DNA from 4 places in the Shewanella sp. 125m-7 genome. Region 3 is predicted to be linked to each of the others. Evidence: predicted binding sites of a transcription regulator. Region 3 holds the regulator's gene; each other region holds the start of a gene.
What was found. The regulator sigma-54, encoded in region 3, starts transcription at its own class of promoters, with help from an activator protein. The targets are predictions, from matches to a motif close to GTTGGCACGNNNNTNGNNT.
Positions count from the first base shown of each region.

Region 1: flgF (flagellar basal-body rod protein FlgF) is a predicted target of sigma-54. The motif match lies at 986-1,004, and genes of this name have one in related genera.
Region 2: flgB (flagellar basal body rod protein FlgB) is a predicted target of sigma-54. The motif match lies at 916-934, and genes of this name have one in related genera.
Region 4: fliE (flagellar hook-basal body complex protein FliE) is a predicted target of sigma-54. The motif match lies at 1,185-1,203, and genes of this name have one in related genera.

Region 1 covers NZ_JBRILQ010000043.1:8,806-11,013, reverse strand. The annotation lists gene flgF (flagellar basal-body rod protein FlgF) at 1,041-1,784, shown strand; gene flgG (flagellar basal-body rod protein FlgG) at 1,795-2,208, shown strand, end outside.
Region 2 covers NZ_JBRILQ010000043.1:13,369-15,576, forward strand. The annotation lists gene flgD (flagellar hook assembly protein FlgD) at 1-40, opposite strand, end outside; gene flgC (flagellar basal body rod protein FlgC) at 66-482, opposite strand; gene flgB (flagellar basal body rod protein FlgB) at 485-883, opposite strand; gene ACVBIL_RS16980 (CheR family methyltransferase) at 1,046-1,879, opposite strand; gene ACVBIL_RS16985 (chemotaxis protein CheV) at 2,028-2,208, opposite strand, start outside.
Region 3 covers NZ_JBRILQ010000006.1:91,237-93,444, reverse strand. The annotation lists gene lptB (LPS export ABC transporter ATP-binding protein) at 1-412, shown strand, start outside; gene ACVBIL_RS04500 (RNA polymerase factor sigma-54) at 549-2,009, shown strand; gene hpf (ribosome hibernation promoting factor) at 2,040-2,208, shown strand, end outside.
Region 4 covers NZ_JBRILQ010000045.1:26,748-28,955, reverse strand. The annotation lists gene ACVBIL_RS17410 (sigma-54-dependent transcriptional regulator) at 1-859, shown strand, start outside; gene fliE (flagellar hook-basal body complex protein FliE) at 1,254-1,586, shown strand; gene fliF (flagellar basal-body MS-ring/collar protein FliF) at 1,628-2,208, shown strand, end outside.

The DNA of each region.
Region 1 (2,208 bases), on a different contig from region 3:
TCGCAGGCTCACTCACAGCACGCTGCGCTGACGGTATAAGCTAAGAAGTTACTAGGGCGTTCGCAGGCTCACTTCGAGGACGCTTTGCTTCTAGGTCCTAGGGGAATCGCAAGAAAAGTCAAAAGCTTGCATTGGTTTTATTTATGCAATTGCTTTGATCTTTATGCTTTCCTAGAACCTTCTTTTTTCGTAGGTCGGCATTTATGCCGTCGCTTTAATCTGTTAAGTCTTTGCTGTAAGCGAAGCGTTCCGTAGTGACCTTCAATTCAATCAAACAGTCACGTGCTGTAAGGCCGCAGGCCGTTCATCTTCGCGTTTGCCGTCTCAGCCTTAACCTAGAACCTGACTTTCCTAGCACCTTCTTTTTTAGTAGGTCGGCATTTATGCCGTCAGTTTTGAAATGTTACGTAAGCTTTGATGGGCTAAAGCCCAACCTACACCTTGTGAAGGAGCATCGCTTCTAGGGGCAAGGAGAAGCACAAATAAATACGAACGCTTCGCTCACGGAAGACGGAACGTTCGCAGGCTTATTCACAGCACGCTGCGCTTACGGTATAAGCTAAGAAGTTACTAGGGCGTTCGCAGGCTCACTTCGAGGACGCTTTGCTTCTAGGTCCTAGGGAAATCGCAAGAAAAGTCAAAAGCTTGCATTGGTTTTATTTATGCAATTGCTTTGATCTTTATGCTTTCCTAGAACCTAGAACCTAGAACCTAGAACCTAGAACCTTCTTTTTTCGTAGGTCGGCATTTATGCCGTCGCTTTAATCTGTTAAGTCTTTGCTGTAAGCGAAGCGTTCCGTAGTGACCTTCAATTCAATCAAACAGTCACGTGCCGTAAGGCCGCAGGCCGTTCCATCTTTGCATGCCCGTCTCAGCTTTTCTCATCTTAGCTTTAACCTAGAAGGAGCAACGCGACGCTCTCGCAGTGGCATTCAATTAAAGTCAATAGTCACGTCCTAGCAGCGTAGCGTCCTCCTTTATATATCTTGGCATGATGTTTGCTATTAATTTCGTTAGACGGAAGTTTGACGGGGTGTTACGTGGACAAATTGCTCTATGTCGCGATGAGCGGCGCAAAACAGAATATGAATTCGTTGGCAGTCAGTGCCAACAATTTGGCAAACGCAAATACAGATGGCTTTAAATCCTCTCTTGCTCAGGCTCGCTCAATGCAAGCTTTCGGCGAAGGGTTGCCTACTCGCGTGTTCTCGATGACTGAAACGCCGTCAGCTAATTTTTCTAGTGGTCCAATTAAAACCACTGGCCGTGATTTAGACATTGCCGTCAAAGGTGATGGCTGGATTGCCGTGCAGGCCGAAAATGGTGGCGAAGCTTACACTCGCTCAGGCAGTTTGCGTTTCGATAACTCCGGTGTGTTGCGTAATGACAAGGGCACGGCGGTGATGGGCGACAATGGGCCTATTGTATTGCCGCTGCCGATTGAAAAAGTCGAAATTTCCCAAGACGGTATCGTCTCCGTTCGTCCCTCAGGTGCTACAGCTGAAGTTATCGAAGAGGTGGCTCGTATTAAACTGGTCAACCCGGGTAATCAAAATTTAATGCGCGGAGAAGATGGTTTGTTCCGCTTGATGTCTGGTGAAAATGCAGCAGCCGATCCCAGTGTTGGCTTGATTAGTGGCGCTGTCGAAGGCAGTAACGTCAATGCAGTGCATGAGATGGTATCTATGATTGATATACAGCGTCAGTTTGAGATGCAAGTGAAAATGATGAAAACAGCAGAAGAGAACGATCGTGCGTCCTCTTCCTTAATGCGCATAAGCTAGGAGAGATACTATGCATCCCGCTTTATGGATAAGTAAGACTGGTTTAGACGCTCAGCAAACTGATATTTCAGTTATTTCTAACAACGTGGCTAACGCTAGCACCGTCGGCTTTAAAAAGAGTCGTGCGGTATTTGAAGATCTGCTTTATCAAAATGTGAATCAAGCCGGCGGCATTAGCGCATCCAATACTAAACTGCCAAATGGTTTGAGTATTGGTTCGGGTACCAAAGTGGTCGCAACCCAGGAGATCTTTACTCAGGGCAACATGCTGACCACAGATAACTCGCTGGATTTGATGATAGAAGGGCCGGGTTTTTTTGAGGTGCAGATGCCAGATGGCGCCGCAGCGTATACCCGTAGTGGGCAGTTTAGCTTAGATGAAACCGGACAAATCGTAACGCCAGGTTCAGGCTACGTGATTCAG
Region 2 (2,208 bases), on a different contig from region 3:
GAGCCGGCTGCGTTGCGGTGAGCGGATTAATAAGGCTCAAAATTTACCTCCAGCTTTCACTGAGTTTATTTGCCTATTCTAAGTGTCTGCTGAAGCATTGATTTTGCCGCTTCAGTGACTTGTACGTTCATTTGATAAGAACGAGAGGCTGAAATCATGTTCGCCATCTCCTCCATTACATTCACATTTGGCTTGTAGATAAAGCCATCAGTATCCGCCATCGGGTGATCTGGCGAAAACTCTTTATTCAGTGGTAAGTCACTTTCGACAATCCCTTTAACAGCAACAGACTGAGCTGCACTTTGATGCTGTTGAGCCTTACTCATTTCAGCCTCGAAAATAGGATGACGAGCGCGGTATGTCTCTCCGACGCTACTTGATACAGAATCAGCGTTAGCGATATTACTCGCCGTGGTATTAAGTCTGACCGACTGAGCCGACATACCCGAACCTGCAACATTAAAAATATTAAATAAGCTCATGATTAATCGCCTCTAATCGCTTTTTTCATACCCGAAAACTTGCTGTCTAGAAAACCCAGTGACATTTGATATTCCAGTGCATTCTGCATAAAAGAAGACTGCTCTTGCTGAATATCAACCGTGTTACCGTCACCCGTATCTGGCTGATTAGGCACTCGGTAAGCTACATGTTGCTGAGTTAATGCCGCCATATCGAAGTGTTTAGAATCACTTTTAGCCATGGTTAAACCCGATTGCTGAGATTGGGCCGCCCCCATGGCTTTTGAAAAATCGACATCGCGAGCTTTATAATTTGGCGTATCGGCATTGGCAATATTTGAAGACAGGATCTCTGCACGCTGGGAGCGAACGCCCAAAGTGTATTGATGAACCCCTAATGCTTGGTCAAAACTAATCGCCATAAAATTGCCTCCTCAGCTCGATAGCTAAAACAAAGCAATAGTTGTGCCAAATAAGGTGGTTAGAGGAAGATTAAATGGGAAGAATGTTGAATATCGAATGCCAGATACAAAAAACGCGTCATAAAGACGCGTTAGCAAAAGCAAATTCAAGCGAACAAGGTGTTAGCCTCGCTTTTGATAATAGATCCCTGGATTACAGCGCACCATATTAAATTCATCCGACAAGCCAGCAATAGACTCTGATGCGCCTAAAAATAGAATGCCATTAGGATTTAATGCGGCAGCAAATTGCCGTAGGATTTTCCGCTTTGCCTCTGGTGAGAAATAGATCAACACGTTACGGCAAAAGATAATATCGAACTTGCCTAATAAGGTATAACTTTCCAGTAAGTTATGCGCGCGAAAGTTAATGAAGCGCTTAACGTTGTCTTTAATGACCATATTGCCTGAGGGCAAAGCATCAAAAAACTGACGTTTACGTTCATCGGACAAACCACGACCTAACGCAAGATTATCGTACTCGGCATTTTTACAACGCTCAAGCATAGATGGCGATAAGTCGGTTGCCAAAATGCTGGCGCTACCTGGCAAGCTTCCAGGCTTACGCTGCTGGTGCTCCATAATAGTCATAGCTAACGAATAAGGTTCTTGGCCAGAAGAGCAGGCTGCAGACCAAATCTTTACCGGACGACCTAGACGGCTGAATGTCGGTAATATGCTGCTCGATAATAACTCGAAAGGATAACGGTCACGAAACCACAATGTTTCGTTTGTGGTCATGGCATCGATAACCTCTGTGCGCAGTTGGCGCTCTGTTGGCTTCATCGACTGCTTAACCACATCAGATAAGGAGGGCAAATTGTACTTACCCATTAGAGGCGCAAGCCGGCTACGCACCAAATACTGCTTATTTTCTCCCAACACAATACCACTGTGCTGTTCTAAGAATAATCTAAATTGATTGTACTCATTCTCAGCAAGAGATCTATTCGCCACTCTAATATCCTAATTCAATAAAACAAACCGCATTGGCCAAACGAGTCTGACCACAGGTAAAACGAACGCAGCGTTATACCTTAGCACCAACACAAATACAAGCAAGCGATGGTTTCTGTCGATGCTAAATAATGGTAATAAATGGTAATTAAAGACTTAAGTGCTTGTTTACTGCCGCTGCCAACTCATCAGGGTTAAATTTAGCAATAAAATCGTTAGCCCCTACTTTTTGTACCATAGCTTGATTAAACACACCGCTGAGCGAAGTATGCAATACCACTTTAATATTTTTTAGCTTTGGATCATCACGGATTTCAGCGGTTAACGTA
Region 3 (2,208 bases):
TCGCGATGATATCAATAACGAGCAACGTGAAGAGCAATTAGAGCATCTGTTAGAAGAGTTTCACATTACCCACATCCGCGACAGCCAAGGTATGGCGCTGTCAGGGGGGGAGCGTCGCCGAGTTGAGATTGCCAGAGCACTCGCGGCCAACCCTAAGTTCATTTTATTAGACGAGCCGTTTGCAGGTGTTGATCCGATCTCAGTTATCGATATTAAAAAAATCATTGAGCAGCTTAAAAGCCGCGGCTTAGGTGTATTAATTACTGACCACAATGTTCGTGAAACATTAGACGTTTGTGAGCATGCCTATATCGTAAGTCACGGAAATCTCATTGCCGAAGGCACGCCTGCTGAAATCTTGGACAACCAACAGGTTCGTGCGGTGTACTTAGGTGAACAATTCAGGCTATAGTTAATTCACAGTATGGAAGCTAATAAACTCAATATGGAATTCTTTCCAATAAAAATCAAACTATTGAGTTTTAGAGCTACCTTCGCCAATTCAGCGAGCTTAAACGTTTAACTACAGTGTAGGGAATAGCGGTACGATGAAAGCGTCACTCCAGCTCAAAATGGGTCAACAGCTCACCATGACTCCACAGTTACAACAGGCGATCCGTCTGTTACAACTGTCTTCTTTAGAGTTACAACAAGAGATCCAACAAGCATTAGATTCTAATCCGTTACTAGAGTTAGATGAAGAGCAATCAGATGGCGACATGGACAACAGTGACGATCCATCTTCAAGTGATTCTAATGACCTAGATCTAGATAGCGCCAGCGTTGAAACCTCCGATGCCATGACTCAAGACTCTATGCCAGATGAACTGCCAATGGACACGACTTGGGATGAAGTCTATACCGTTTCTTCTAATTCAAGCTCAGGCGTGAGTCGTGAAGACGATATGCCATTTCAAGGCGAGACGAGTGAAGGATTATATGAGCATCTCGAGTGGCAAAAAAATCTGACTCCATTTTCAGAGAATGATCTCGCTATCGCCACCGCTATTATCGACGCCATTGATGAGCGCGGTTACTTAACCCAAAGCTGTGATGATATTTTAGAGGCGATGGGCGATCCTGAAACCGAGCTTGATGAAGTCGAAGCCGTTTTAAAACGCATTCAACATTTTGACCCCATTGGCGTTGCAGCGCGTGATCTTAGCGAGTGTTTGCTTATCCAATTAGCCCAGTACGCCGCCGATACTCCGCATATTGATAACGCTAGACTACTGATTAAAGACTATTTAGACCTGATTGCTGGACGTGATTTTAGGCAGTTAATGCGTAAAACTAAGCTCAAAGAGGATGATCTGCGTGATGCTATCACACTGATCCAAACCCTCAACCCGAGACCAGGGCTCGCTATTGCCCGTAGTAAAGACGAATACGTGATTCCAGATGTATCTGTTAGCAAGAAAAAAGGTCGCTGGGTAGTAGAGCTTAATCCTGATTACATGCCTAAAATTAATGTTAACCAACATTATGCCTCTATGGCTCGTAGCACCAAAAATCAGGCCGATGGGCAGTTTATCCGTGGTCATTTGCAAGAAGCTAAATGGTTTATTAAAAGCCTTGAAAGCCGTAACGACACCTTGCTAAAGGTAAGTAACTGTATTGTGAAATTCCAGCAAGGATTTTTTGAATATGGCGAAGAAGCCATGAAGCCTATGGTACTAAACGATATTGCTGAAGCCGTTGAAATGCACGAATCAACCATCTCACGCGTTACCACTCAAAAGTATATGCATACCCCAAGAGGTATTTTTGAACTCAAGTATTTCTTCTCCAGCCACGTAGGAACAGATGATGGGGGGGAGTGTTCATCAACAGCAATTAGAGCATTTATTAAGAAGTTAGTCGCAGCAGAAAACCAAAAGAAACCATTGAGCGATAGCAAAATGGCGCAACTTTTGGCTGAACAAGGGATTAAAGTTGCTAGACGTACGATTGCAAAATATCGAGAAGCAATGCTGATCCCCCCCTCAAACCAACGTAAGAGTTTATAACTCAAAATTAGGCACTTGGAGGATCGATATATGCAAATCAACCTGACAGGACATCACGTCGAAATCACGGATTCATTGCGAGGTTATGTAGAAGAAAAATTTACAAAGCTTGAACGACATTTCGATCAGATCAATAATGTGCACGTTATTTTGAATGTACAGAAAATGCAGCAAATTGCCGAAGCAAAAATCCACCTAA
Region 4 (2,208 bases), on a different contig from region 3:
TGCTCGTTATATACATCAAAATAGTCAGCGTGCTACCGAGCCATTTGTGGCTATTAACTGCGCCGCCATTCCTGAAAATATGCTAGAAGCCACCTTGTTTGGCTATGAAAAAGGCGCGTTCACCGGCGCGTATCAGGCATGTCCAGGTAAGTTTGAACAAGCACAAGGTGGTACCTTACTGCTTGATGAAATTTCCGAAATGGAAGTCGGGCTGCAAGCTAAATTACTACGAGTATTGCAAGAGCGAGAAGTCGAGCGTTTAGGTGGCCGTAAAACCATTAAACTTAATGTTCGAGTGTTGGCGACGTCTAACCGTGATTTAAAAGCTATGGCGACATCGGGCGAGTTTAGAGAAGATCTTTATTATCGTATTAATGTGTTTCCATTGACTTGGCCTTCGCTGAATCAGCGTCCTGCCGATATTTTACCCTTGGCAAGGCACTTGATACAGCGTCATGCATTGATAGCTAATCGCAGTGAGTTGCCACAATTGAGTGAGTGCGCTTCACGCCGATTATTAACTTATCGTTGGCCTGGTAACGTTCGCGAATTAGATAACGTGGTTCAAAGAGCGTTGATCTTGTGCGCGTCTAATGAAATTACCGCCGCAGACATCATTATCGATTCTTTGGAGTTAGATTTTAGTACTGAGCTAGCCCCCAAGCCTGACGATAAACCTGTTGAACTTGACGGTTTAGGGGATGAGTTAAAAGCCCAGGAGCATGTGATTATTCTAGAAACCTTGACACAGTGTAACGGCAGCCGAAAATTGGTTGCAGAAAAGCTCGGGATCAGTGCCAGAACCCTGCGTTATAAAATGGCCAAAATGCGCGACTCAGGCATTCAAATTCCTGCTTAAATGGATCTAGGACCTAGGACCTAGAACGTTCGCAGGCTCACTCACAGGACGCTTCGCTACTAGGTCCTAGGAAAATCGCAAGAAAAGTCAAAAGCTTTCATTGGTTTTATTTATGCAATTGCTTTGATCTTTATGCTTTCCTAGAACCTAGAACCTTCTTTTATCGTAGGTCGGCATTTATGCCGTCGCTTTAATCTTTTAACGCTTTTCCGTAAGCGAAGCGTTCCGTAGTGACATTCAATTACATCAAACAGTCACGTGCTGTAAGGCCGCAGGCCGTTCGTCTCATCTTTCCCGTCTTAGCTATTCCCCCTTCTTTTGACAAACTGGCAAGCTATTTGCTTTATCTAGCTATATCAACATTTTCGTCAACAAAACGACATCGGAGCTAAGTATGCAAATTGGTGCTAATTCATTACTACAAGAGATGCAGTCACTTAATGGTCAAATTGGTACTTCAAGTATTCAGACGGGCATCGCTCGCCAAGTGCAGAATACTTCGAGTAGCGATTTTGGTCAGCTACTGTCGCAAGCTGTTGGAAATGTAAGCGAACTTCAATCAAATGCTGCTAATCTCGCCACTCGACTCGATATGGGAGATACCACAGTGACATTATCTGATACCGTGATCGCCCGAGAGAAATCAAGCGTTGCTTTTGAAGCAACCGTGCAAGTGCGCAATAAGCTCGTAGAAGCTTATAAAGAAATTATGAGTATGCCCGTTTAGGCCTTTTACAGTAAAAACAGGGTGCAATAGTGAGTACAGAAATGGTCGTAGGTACAGGTTCAGGTTTAGCAACCAACCCACAAACATCAGGCGTTCAGGAAGAACATAAGCCGGGTTTAATGGGGTCGTTAGGTGGCGTTGATATGTTACGTCAAGTGACAATGATTTTGGCGCTTGCTATCTGTTTAGCCTTAGCTGTGTTTGTGATGATCTGGGCGCAAGAACCTGAATATCGTCCATTGGGCCAAATGAGCACTGCCGAAATGGTGCAGGTGTTAGATGTTCTCGATAAAAACCAGATTAAATATGAAATCCAAGGCGACGTAGTTAAAATTCCCGAAGACAAATATCAAGATGTAAAAATGTTGATGAGCCGTGAAGGGCTCGATAATGCAGAAGCTAATAACGATTTTCTAAATAAAGACAGTGGTTTTGGTGTGAGCCAGCGTATGGAACAAGCGCGCTTAAAGCACAGCCAGGAACAAAACCTTGCCCGCGCCATCGAAGAATTAAGAAGTGTCACTCGCGCGAAAGTCATTTTAGCCTTACCAAAAGAAAATGTATTTGCTAGAAACCGCTCTAAGCCAAGTGCAACCGTTGTGGTAAGTACTAGACGCAGCGG